DNA from 3 places in the Cellulosimicrobium sp. 4261 genome. Region 3 is predicted to be linked to each of the others. Evidence: predicted binding sites of a transcription regulator. Region 3 holds the regulator's gene; each other region holds the start of a gene.
What was found. Region 3 encodes LexA, which represses DNA repair genes until DNA is damaged. Its sites were predicted from a motif close to TCGAACANNTGTTCGA; they were not measured.
Positions count from the first base shown of each region.

Region 1: the regulator LexA is predicted to act here: its motif matches at 1,891-1,906, upstream of ABIE39_RS01055 (HNH endonuclease signature motif containing protein).
Region 2: the regulator LexA is predicted to act here: its motif matches at 2,079-2,094, upstream of imuA' (DnaE2-dependent mutagenesis accessory factor ImuA').

Region 1 covers NZ_JBEPOQ010000001.1:226,412-229,678, reverse strand. The annotation lists gene ABIE39_RS01065 (AAA family ATPase) at 1-412, opposite strand, end outside; gene ABIE39_RS01060 (phosphoribosylaminoimidazolesuccinocarboxamide synthase) at 509-1,423, shown strand; gene ABIE39_RS01055 (HNH endonuclease signature motif containing protein) at 1,442-1,801, opposite strand; gene ABIE39_RS01050 (PadR family transcriptional regulator) at 1,976-2,356, shown strand; gene ABIE39_RS01045 (hypothetical protein) at 2,353-2,973, shown strand; gene purS (phosphoribosylformylglycinamidine synthase subunit PurS) at 3,152-3,267, shown strand, end outside.
Region 2 covers NZ_JBEPOQ010000002.1:2,525-5,791, reverse strand. The annotation lists gene ABIE39_RS02315 (DNA polymerase Y family protein) at 1-853, opposite strand, end outside; gene imuA' (DnaE2-dependent mutagenesis accessory factor ImuA') at 850-1,998, opposite strand; gene ABIE39_RS02305 (YbaK/EbsC family protein) at 2,405-2,986, shown strand; gene helR (RNA polymerase recycling motor ATPase HelR) at 3,059-3,267, opposite strand, start outside.
Region 3 covers NZ_JBEPOQ010000008.1:83,458-86,724, forward strand. The annotation lists gene ABIE39_RS11985 (L-lactate dehydrogenase) at 1-977, shown strand, start outside; gene lexA (transcriptional repressor LexA) at 1,092-1,826, opposite strand; gene ABIE39_RS11995 (LysM peptidoglycan-binding domain-containing protein) at 2,160-2,525, shown strand; gene nrdR (transcriptional regulator NrdR) at 2,895-3,267, shown strand, end outside.

The sequences.
Region 1 (3,267 bases), on a different contig from region 3:
GACGCCACAGGGCGGAGTGCTCGACGATCTCGGAGAACGACGTGTGCATCCGCTGCTCGCCGCCGCCGACGCCCACGACGCGTCCTCCGCCGTGACGCGTGACGACGGCCTCGATCGCGACGTCCGCGTCGACGCTGCGCAGCGTCGACACCGTCTCGGTGACGACCGCGATCGCGCGCGGGTCGGAGCCCAGGTGCTCGCGCAGCACGTCCGCGACGGACGGCCCGGCGTCCACCCGCTGCTTCTGGGCCTGCTCGTTGGCCGTCTCCATGAAGGCCGAGAACGTCGCGAGGAAGTCGCGCACCCGCGGGTCGTCCGTCGCGCGCCCGGCGCGGTCGCCGTCCTCGGGCGGGGTGGGGTGCGCGCCGGAGTCGGTTCCGGAGGTGGACGCGGGGCCGGGTGCGAATCGCATGGTGCGACACTAGGGGCCGTGACCTCCACCCCGCAGGATCCCGGCTCGGCGCTCTCGCTCGGCGAGGCCGACGCCCTCGACACCGCCGCGCTCGACCTGCCCGGCTGGACGCACGCGTACTCGGGCAAGGTGCGCGACCTGTACGTCCCGGACCTGCCTGCCGTGGGGGGCGTGCACCCCCTGGGCGACGTCGTGCTCGTCGTCGCGAGCGACCGGGTCAGCGCCTACGACCACGTGCTGTCGCCCGGCATCCCGGACAAGGGCGTCGTGCTCACGCAGCTCAGCCTGTGGTGGTTCGAGCAGCTCGCGGACCTCGTGCCGAACCACGTCGTCTCGACCGCCGTCTCGGCGGTGCCGGGTGACGGCCTCGTGCCCGACGTCGTCGCCGGCCGCGCGATGATCTGCCGTCGCCTCGACATGTTCCCCGTCGAGTGCGTGGTGCGCGGGTACCTGACGGGCTCCGGCCTCGTGGAGTACCGCGCAGGCGGGGAGGTGTGCGGCGTGCCGCTGCCCGACGGCCTCGTCGACGGGTCGCGCCTGCCCGAGCCGATCTTCACGCCCGCGACGAAGGCGGCGGTGGGCGAGCACGACGAGAACGTCTCGTTCGACGTCGTGGCCGAGCAGATCGGCCTCGACGACGCCACGCGCCTACGCGACCTCACGCTCGCCGTGTATGCGCGCGCCGAGGCGATCGCGCGCGATCGCGGTGTGATCCTCGCGGACACCAAGCTCGAGTTCGGCGTCGACCCGGCGACCGGGGAGACCGTGCTCGGCGACGAGGTGCTGACGCCCGACTCGTCGCGCTTCTGGCCGGCAGACCAGTGGGAGCCGGGCCGCGCGCAGCCGAGCTTCGACAAGCAGTTCGTGCGCGACTGGCTCACGTCGCCCGCCTCGGGCTGGGACCGCGCCGCGGACACCCCGCCGCCGTCGATCCCGGCCGACGTCGTCGCGCGCACCCGCGCGCGCTACCTCGAGGCGTACGAGCGGCTCACCGGCTCGACGCTGGCCTGACGCCTCGCTCCTGACGCCTCATGCGGTCCGGAGGGTGCCGGGCCGGAGGTAGGTGTGCCCGCTCGGCGCGGTCCACCGCACGGAACCGTCGGTGAGCAGCGCCGGGCGCCAGCCGTCGCGCGCGCGGACGACCCGGTGGTGGCGGCACAGCGCGACGAGGTTGCCGGCCTCGTGGGCGGACCCCGCGTCGTCGTCCGTGCCTGTGCCTGTGCCCGGCCGCGGGGCGACGACGTGGTCGAGGTCGCAGCGGAACGCCGGCACGCGACAGCCCGGGAAGACGCACGTCCCGTCGCGCGCGAGGACGCGCGCCACGGTGGCCGGCTCGGGCCGCGAACGGCCGCGCTCGATCGTCGGGACGGGTGCTGCCGGTGCGTCCATGGTGGGCCTCCGTGCGTCGTCGGGCGAGGGTCGTGCGAGGGCGGGGAAGGGGCAGGACCCCGCCCTCGCACCGTGCCCGAGCGTGCTTCTCGAACACGTGTTCGAGAGTAACGGCACCCTCTGACACGCGTCGAGCGCTTGCGCGCATAGGTCGTCGAGCGATATATATCGACCGTGACGCACTCGACCCCGTTCCGCATGACGGAGCAGGCGTACCTCGTGCTCCTCGTCCTCAGCGGCGAGGCGCTCCACGGGTACGCCGTCATCCGGTCGGTGCGCGAGCTCTCCGACGGGCGCACACGCCTCGGCGCGGGCACCCTCTACGGGAACCTCGACCGCCTCGTCGCGGCCGGGCTCGTCGAGCCGACGGGCGAGGAGGTCATCGACGGCCGGCTGCGTCGCTACTACCGCGCGACCGACGACGGGCGCCGCGCCGCCCGCGCCGAGACCCTCCGCCTCGCCGAGCTCGCCGAGCTCGCCGAGCGCGCGCGCCGGTCGCTCTCCCGGGGCGCCGGCCGAGGTGCTGCCGACGGGCTCGCGGGGAGCGGCGCGTGAGCGGGCGACGGGCCGGCGCCGACGGCGCGCCTCCCGGCCGCCTCGCGCGCTGGTCGCGTGGCGCGGACCGGTACGAGCGGTCCGCGCGGTTCTGGCTGCGCGCCTACCCCCCGCGCTGGCGCGACCTGCACGCCGACGAGGCGCTCGCCGTCCTGCTCGACCTGGCCCCCGAGCCGGGCGACGGCGCCGCTCCCCGCGGCATCGGCGCGCGCGAGGCGTGGGGCCTCGTGCGCGCGGGGTGGGCGCTGCGGTGGCGCGAGCATCCGCCGCTCGGGCGCTGGCTGCTCTACCGGTCGCTCGACCTGCGGCTCCCCGCGCGGTACTGGTGGTGGGTCGCCGACGACATCCACGGGGCGCTGTACCCCTGGCGCGTCACCCTGGGCAGCCTGGGGACCGCGCTGGCGGTGTTCTACGGGTGGCCTGTCCTGGGCCATGCGCTGTTCTCGTACGACGTCACCCGGCCGGGCCTCTGGATGGGCGTCCTGTGGTGCGCGGCTGCGCTCGTGAGCGGGTTCCTGTTCCGCCGGTCCCACGTCGACCGGGCCTGGCGCAAGCACGTGCTCGACGGCAACATCCCCGCCGACTCCCCGGATCGACGTCGCACCGCGGGCGGCTGAGCGCGCCCGCTCACCGTGCGGACGCCCGTCCGGACGCGTGCGTACGCCCGCTAGACTGGACGCGGAATCCCGCCGTCGGCTCCCGCTCGTCCCGTCCTCCCGGGCGTCCTCGACGCCCGTGACGTGGCCGGGATCCCGGAGCCCCGGCCCTCCCGAACACTCTCGCCAAGGAGCCCCCGTGGGACGCGTCGTCGTCGAGGTCATGCCCAAGCCCGAGATCCTGGACCCGCAGGGCAAGGCCGTCGTCGGGGCGCTGCCGCGCCTCGGCTTCACCCAGTTCACGTCCGTCCGCCA
Region 2 (3,267 bases), on a different contig from region 3:
CGACGAGCGAGCGCGCGACGAGCTGGTCGTGCAGGTCCTCGGAGAGCCGCCGCGCGGCGAAGGTCGCGACGTCGACGCGCTCGGCGGGCGGGTCGAGCTCGGCGCTCACCGCGACGTCGGGCTCGACGCGGCGCCGCGCGGGCGGGCGCAGGTCCTCGCCGCGCGCGAGCCGGTGCGCCCACGCGCCGAGGTCGCCGAAGCGTCCCTCGACGGTCGCGGGCGGCAGGGCCGCGAGCGCCCCGAGGGTCCGCACGCCGAGCCGGCCCAGGAGGTCCACGAGCTCGTCGACCGCGACGGCGGCGTCCGGCCGGGCGGTGACGTGCACGAGGTCGCGCGCCGGCCGGGGCGCGAGGAACGCGGCGGAGCGGCCGGGCGGGACGACGACGGCGTCCCGTGCGGCGAGCACGGCGGCGAGGATGCCGTCGGCGACGCCCACCTGGCTCTCGTGCCCGGTGCGCTCGGCGACGCGCGCGACGAGCGCCTCCGCGAGCGCGGCGTCGGACCCGTGGTACCGGCTCGCCCCGGCGGCGGGCAGGAGCAGCAGGCCGGGCCGGGTGATCTCCAGCCCCGCGACGACGGTCTCGGCCGCGAGCGCGACGGGCTCGAACTCGCGGGCGTCGCGCGCGTCGTCGACGTCGAGCAGCTCGAGCTCGGGGCAGCACTCGCGGGCCCGACGGCGGCGCATGCCCCGGCGCACACCCTGGGCGCGCGCGGTCGCGGAGACGGCGACGACGCGGCGGCCGTCGTGCGTCGCGGCGGGGACGTGCGCGGGGACGTCGCGCACCGCCATCGCCGCGAGCACCGGCCAGTCCGGCACCCACAGGGCGGCCGTGCGGGTCGGGCTCGTGCTCATCCGACGAGCCGGAGCCGGGAGGGCCGGTCGGGGTCCTCGACCGGCGCGGGGCCGGTGCGGGTCGTGCGGGCGGTCACGGCGGTCTCGGCCGCGGCGGTCTCGGCCGCGGTGGTCTCGGCCGCGGTGGTGCCGGTCCCGGCCGCGGGCCGGGTGCCGCGGTCGTCCTCGGCGAGGAACGCGGGCCAGTCGTCGTGGGCGAGCGGGAGCTCGACCTCGACCCGCGTGGGGCGCGCGGCTCCCCCGCGGCCCGCGCGCTCGACGACGAGGGTGCGACGGCGCAGCCAGCCCGCACCGCGGTCCGCCCCGGACCAGCCGCCGCCCGTCACGGTGAGCGCGACGTGCGCGCCCGGCCACGTCCCCGCGGCGACGAGCAGCGCCCCGCGCTCCCGCGCCCGTGCGGCCAGGCGTCGTCGGTCGGGGTCGGTGAGGGCGGCGTCGGGCCCGACGACCACGACGTCCAGGCCGTCGACGAGCGCCGAGATCGCGAGCGCCGCGTCGGGGCCGGGCCGCGGGACGAGCACGACGCGGTCGAGGTCGGCGCCGGCGTCGGCGGCCGCGAGCAGCCCGACGGCGGGGAACCCGACGGCGGCGGTCCACGCCCCGGCCCGCGACGGCCGCGCGACGAGCGCGAGCAGGAGGCTCGTCGAGCCGCGCACCGCCAGCACGGTGCCGCGCTGCAGGGCGCCGAGCGGGAGGAGCGGCGCGAGCGCGTCGTGCACCGGCCACCACCGCTCGTCCGTGCCCACGTCCCGGCTCGCGCCCGAGGCGATGGCGTGGCGCGTGCGGGCGCGCGCCGGAGGTTCGGGCGGCGCGGCAGGGGCGGGCCGGACGGCCGTCGACGAGGCGGCGTCCGCGAGCGGGGCGACCTCGGCGAGGAGCGCGGTGCCGCCACGCGGGAGAGCGTCGGCACGCGAGACGGTGTCGGCACGCGGGACGGTGTCGGCGCGCGGGACGACGGCCGGTGCCGCCGGGGCGGTGAGCGGTTCGGGGGGCGCGGGGGCGACGACGGGGCGGTGTCGGCGGACCCCCGTACGCTCCTCCGCGCGGCGCAGGACGGCGCGGGCCCGCTCGGCCTTGTCGACGGCCGCTCCCGTCGTCTGGCCGGACGCCCCCGCCCGCTCGGCGGGGTCGGCGAGAAGGGTCATCTCGCCTCCCGGGGTGGTGCTCGGACGGGACGCGCACCGCGCGTCGACTGCTGCGGGCGGCGTGCTGCACCCGCCGACTTTCGAACAGACGTTCGAACACTTCCAGTGAACGACTGCCGCCGCGGGGTGTCAACTCCGCAGGCCGGAGGCGCCTGCTTCGTCCGAGATGCCCGCCCCAACCCTCGACCCCCACTGGAGACTTGCCCGAAACCCTCGACCTCTACCTGACCCTTCTCCCCCGCCGACCATGCGGCTGTCGCCCGTCCGGCGGGCGGCACGGGCCGCGACCGCATGCTCGGCGGGCTCGGAGGGCTCGGAGGGCTCGGAGGGCTCGGAGGGCTCGGAGGGCATGTTCGGCATCCGGCCTCTTCCGCGCGGGAGGCCGCCGGGGTGACAGGCTGGCGGCATGGACGCCCGCACGACGCTGCCCACGCTCGGCTCGCTCACCTGGGAGCCGGCGCTCGACCACCTCGACCTCGTCGCCCCTGTGACCGCCGACGCGCTGCGCCGGTGGGCCGACGCCGAGCCGGACGTCGCGACGCTCGTCGCCGTGACGGAGATCGACCCCGACCTCGCCGACACCGCGACGCTCAACGCCGCGTTCGACCTGCCCGTCGAGGCGTCGGCGAACTGCGTCGTCGTGGGCGGCACGCGCGCGGGCGACGAGCGCGTCGCCGCCGCCGTCGTGCGCGCGCACACGCGCGCCGACGTCAACACGCGCATCCGCAAGCTGCTCGACGTGCGCAAGGCGTCGTTCCTGCCGACCGACCGCGCGACGGCGGAGTCCGGCATGGAGTACGGCGGCATCACGCCCGTCGGGCTGCCCGAGGGGTGGCGCGTGCTCGTCGACTCCCGTGTGGTGACCGACGGCGCGCTCGCGCTGGTCGGGAGCGGCGTGCGGCGCTCGAAGCTGCTGCTCCCCGGTGACCTCCTCGGGCGCCTGTCCGGCGTCGAGGTCGTCGAGGACCTCGCCGTCCCTGTGGCCTGACGCACCCCTCCCTCCGAGCACGACCCGAGACGCGCTGGGCATCCCCGACGACCCTCAGGTCGTGCTCGGCGGTCAGTCCTCCAGGACGACGAGCCGCTGCGTCGCGCGCGTCATCGCGACGTAGCGGTCGACCGCGCCCTCGACGCCGTCACCGAACGCGCGCGGGTCCACGAGCACCACGAGGTCGAACTCGAGGCCCTTCGCCGCCTCGGGCGTGAGCCACCGCACCCGCGCGGACCCGCCGCCCTCGCCACCGACGTCACCGACCTTGCCGTCCGACC
Region 3 (3,267 bases):
ACGCGACCACGGGCGGTCCGGGAGGGGGAGCGCGGACCACGAAGCTCGCGATCGTCGGTGCCGGGGCCGTCGGTTCGACGCTGGCGTACGCCGCGCTCATGCGCGGCGCGGCGCGCACGGTGGCGCTCCTCGACGTCAACCGCGCGAAGGTCGAGGCCGAGGTCCTCGACCTCCAGCACGGCATCCAGTTCATGCCCATGGCGCGCGTCGAGGGGTCCGACGACGTCGCGGTGTGCGCGGGGGCCGACGTGGTCGTGGTGACGGCCGGCGCCAAGCAGAAGCCGGGCCAGACGCGTCTCGACCTCGCCGAGGGCACGATCGGTCTCATGCGGACGATCCTCCCGGGCCTCGTGGAGGTCGCTCCGGACGCCGTCTACGTCATGGTGACCAACCCCGTCGACATCGTCACGTACGCGGCGCTCAAGTTCTCGGGGCTGCCCCCGACGCAGCTCTTCGGCAGCGGCACCGTGCTCGACTCCTCGCGGCTGCGGTTCCTCGTCGCGCAGCACTGCGGCGTCGCGGTGCAGAACGTGCACGCATACATCGCCGGGGAGCACGGCGACAGCGAGATCCCGCTCTGGAGCTCCGCGACGATCGGCGGCGCACCGCTGCTCGAGTGGCAGGGCATCGGCGGCCGGGGGCCGCTCACGGGCGACGTGCGCGACGAGATCGCGCGCGAGGTCGTGCAGTCGGCCTACCGGATCATCGAGGGCAAGGGCGCGACGAACTACGCCGTCGGGCTCGCGGGCACCCGGATCATCGAGGCGGTGCTCGCCGACGAGCACCGGGTGCTCCCCGTGTCCACCCTCCTCGACGGCATCTACGGGCTCGAGGACGTGTGCCTCTCGCTCCCGACGCTCGTCGACCGTCGTGGAGCCACGGAGCGTGTCGAGGTCCCGCTGGCGGACGACGAGCTGGCGGGCCTGCGCTCGTCCGCGGAGTCGCTGCGCGCGGTCGCGCGGCGCTTCGGGCTCTGAGCCCGCGGGCCCGGCGGGCCCTGCACGACGAGAGCCGGGTGGTCGAGGGACCACCCGGCTCTCGTGCTGTCCGGACCCTGCTCGCGGTTCGCGCGCAGACTGCGCGGGGACGGTTCAGAGGCTGCGCAGGACGGAGACGACGCGCCCCAGCACCTGGGCGTCGTCCCCGGGGATCGGCTCGTACGCGGCGTTGTGCGGCATCAGCCACACGTGGCCGTCCGCGCGTCGCAGGCTCTTGACGGTCGCCTCGCCGTCGATCATGGCGGCCACGATCTCGCCGTTCTCCGCGACCGGCTGACGGCGCACGACGACCCAGTCGCCGTCGCAGATCGCCGCGTCGATCATCGAGTCGCCCTGCACGCGCAGGAGGAAGAGCTCGCCCTCGCCGACGAGCTGGCGCGGGAGCGGGAAGACATCCTCCACGACCTGCTCCGCGAGGATGGGACCACCGGCGGCGATGCGGCCCACGACGGGGACGTACGACGGCGCGGGGTGGGCCTCGTCGTACGTGGGCTCGGGTGCTGCCCCGGCGGGCGCGAGGGGGGTGGCACGGCGAGAGTCGTCGGGCTGGACGACCTCGATCGCGCGCGGGCGGTTCGGGTCGCGGCGCAGGAAGCCCTTGCGCTCGAGCGTCGTGAGCTGGTGCTTGACGGAGGACGGGCTGGTGAGCCCGACGGCCTCGCCGATCTCGCGCATGCTCGGCGGGTAGCCGCGCTGCTCGACGCACGCGCGGATGGTCTCGAGCACGAGCCGCTGGCGCGGGGTGAGCCCGTCACCCCCTGCCGACCCGTCCGGCAGCTCGCGCACCTCGGCGAGCCCCCGTGCCCTGTCCGTGCCTCGTCCCGCCATGGTCGCTCCGCCCTCGTCCGTCGCGTGCCACCGGCCCCGGCCGGGCCTGCGGCTTCCCCTCCCGGGGCGTGCACCCCGGGACCTCGGTCGCCTCTCCGGGTCCGAGCGGACATGTCCGGCGAACCGACCTGACCCCAGGTTAGGGGAGGATGCGACACGAATCAAACACCTGTTCGAGCATGTCTCGACTCTGTCGGTCGTTCGTGATAGACCTTCGTACAGATGTTCTACGTACAGGTGTTCGACCGCAGCGGTCGGGCGGGAGCGAGACGGGTGCGCGGGTCCGATCGACCGGGGAAGGCGATCGGGCCCGCGGGCCGGGACGGAGGGGACATGGAGACGATGGCGATGGCGACGCCGACCGGGTTCGCGCGTGGCGGATCGGCGCGGGGTGCGCGGGCGGAGGCTCCGCTGCGCATCACGCGACGCGGTCGGGTGGTTCTCGTCCTGCTCGTGGCGGTCGTGCTCGTGCTCGCCGCGCGCGTCGGCCTGGCGGTCGCCGGCGGGCCGGGCGAGCCGGTCGAGGTGCGCGTCCACGTCGTGAGCTCGGGGGAGACGCTGTGGGAGCTCGCGCAGGGCGTCGCGAACCCCGGTGAAGACCTGCGCGAGGTGGTCAGCGGGCTCGTGGAGCTGAACGGCCTGTCGTCGTCCGGTGTGGAGGCCGGTCAGGCGATCCTCCTTCCCGTCGCCGAGCGGTGACGGGGCACGGCGCGCGAGCCCTCGCGGTGTGACGTAGCGCACGGCGCCGACGGGCGATCGGGCCCGGCGGAGGGTTGCGCCCAGCCGTTAGGTCTGCCTAAGTTAGTGTCACCTCACACGCCGGCTGGGGGGCTGGGCGGACGAGGCGAGGGGTGCGCGGACCACCGCGACTCCTGTGCACGTCGCCGCGCGCGAGGCGAGTCGCGCGCGAGATGGGGACGGGGGCGTCCCGACGGGGGCGGTCGACCACGACCGCCCCCGTTCTGCTGTCCGTGGTCGGGCGGGGCGTCCGGCGTGTTGCACCGTCCGCCCGGGACGGCATACGTTCGTCGCGCCGACCCGTCGGCGCGACCCGCGGAGGAGCCCGCCATGCACTGCCCGTTCTGCCGTCACGCGGACTCCCGCGTCGTCGACTCCCGCACGTCCGACGACGGCGCCTCGATCCGGCGTCGGCGTCAGTGCCCCGAGTGCAACCGCCGCTTCACCACCATCGAGACCGCGAGCCTGTCCGTGGTCAAGCGGTCCGGCGTGACGGAGCCCTTCTCGCGCGAGAAGATCGTCAACGGCGTCCGCAAGGCCTGTCAGGGGCGGCCGGTCAACGAGGACGACCTCGCCGTCCTCGCGCAGCGTGTCGAGGAGACGATCCGCGCGAGCGGCAGCGCCGAGCTCGACGCCTACGAGATCGGCCTCGCGATCCTCGGACCGCTGCGTGAGCTCGACGAGGTCGCCTACCTCCGCTTCG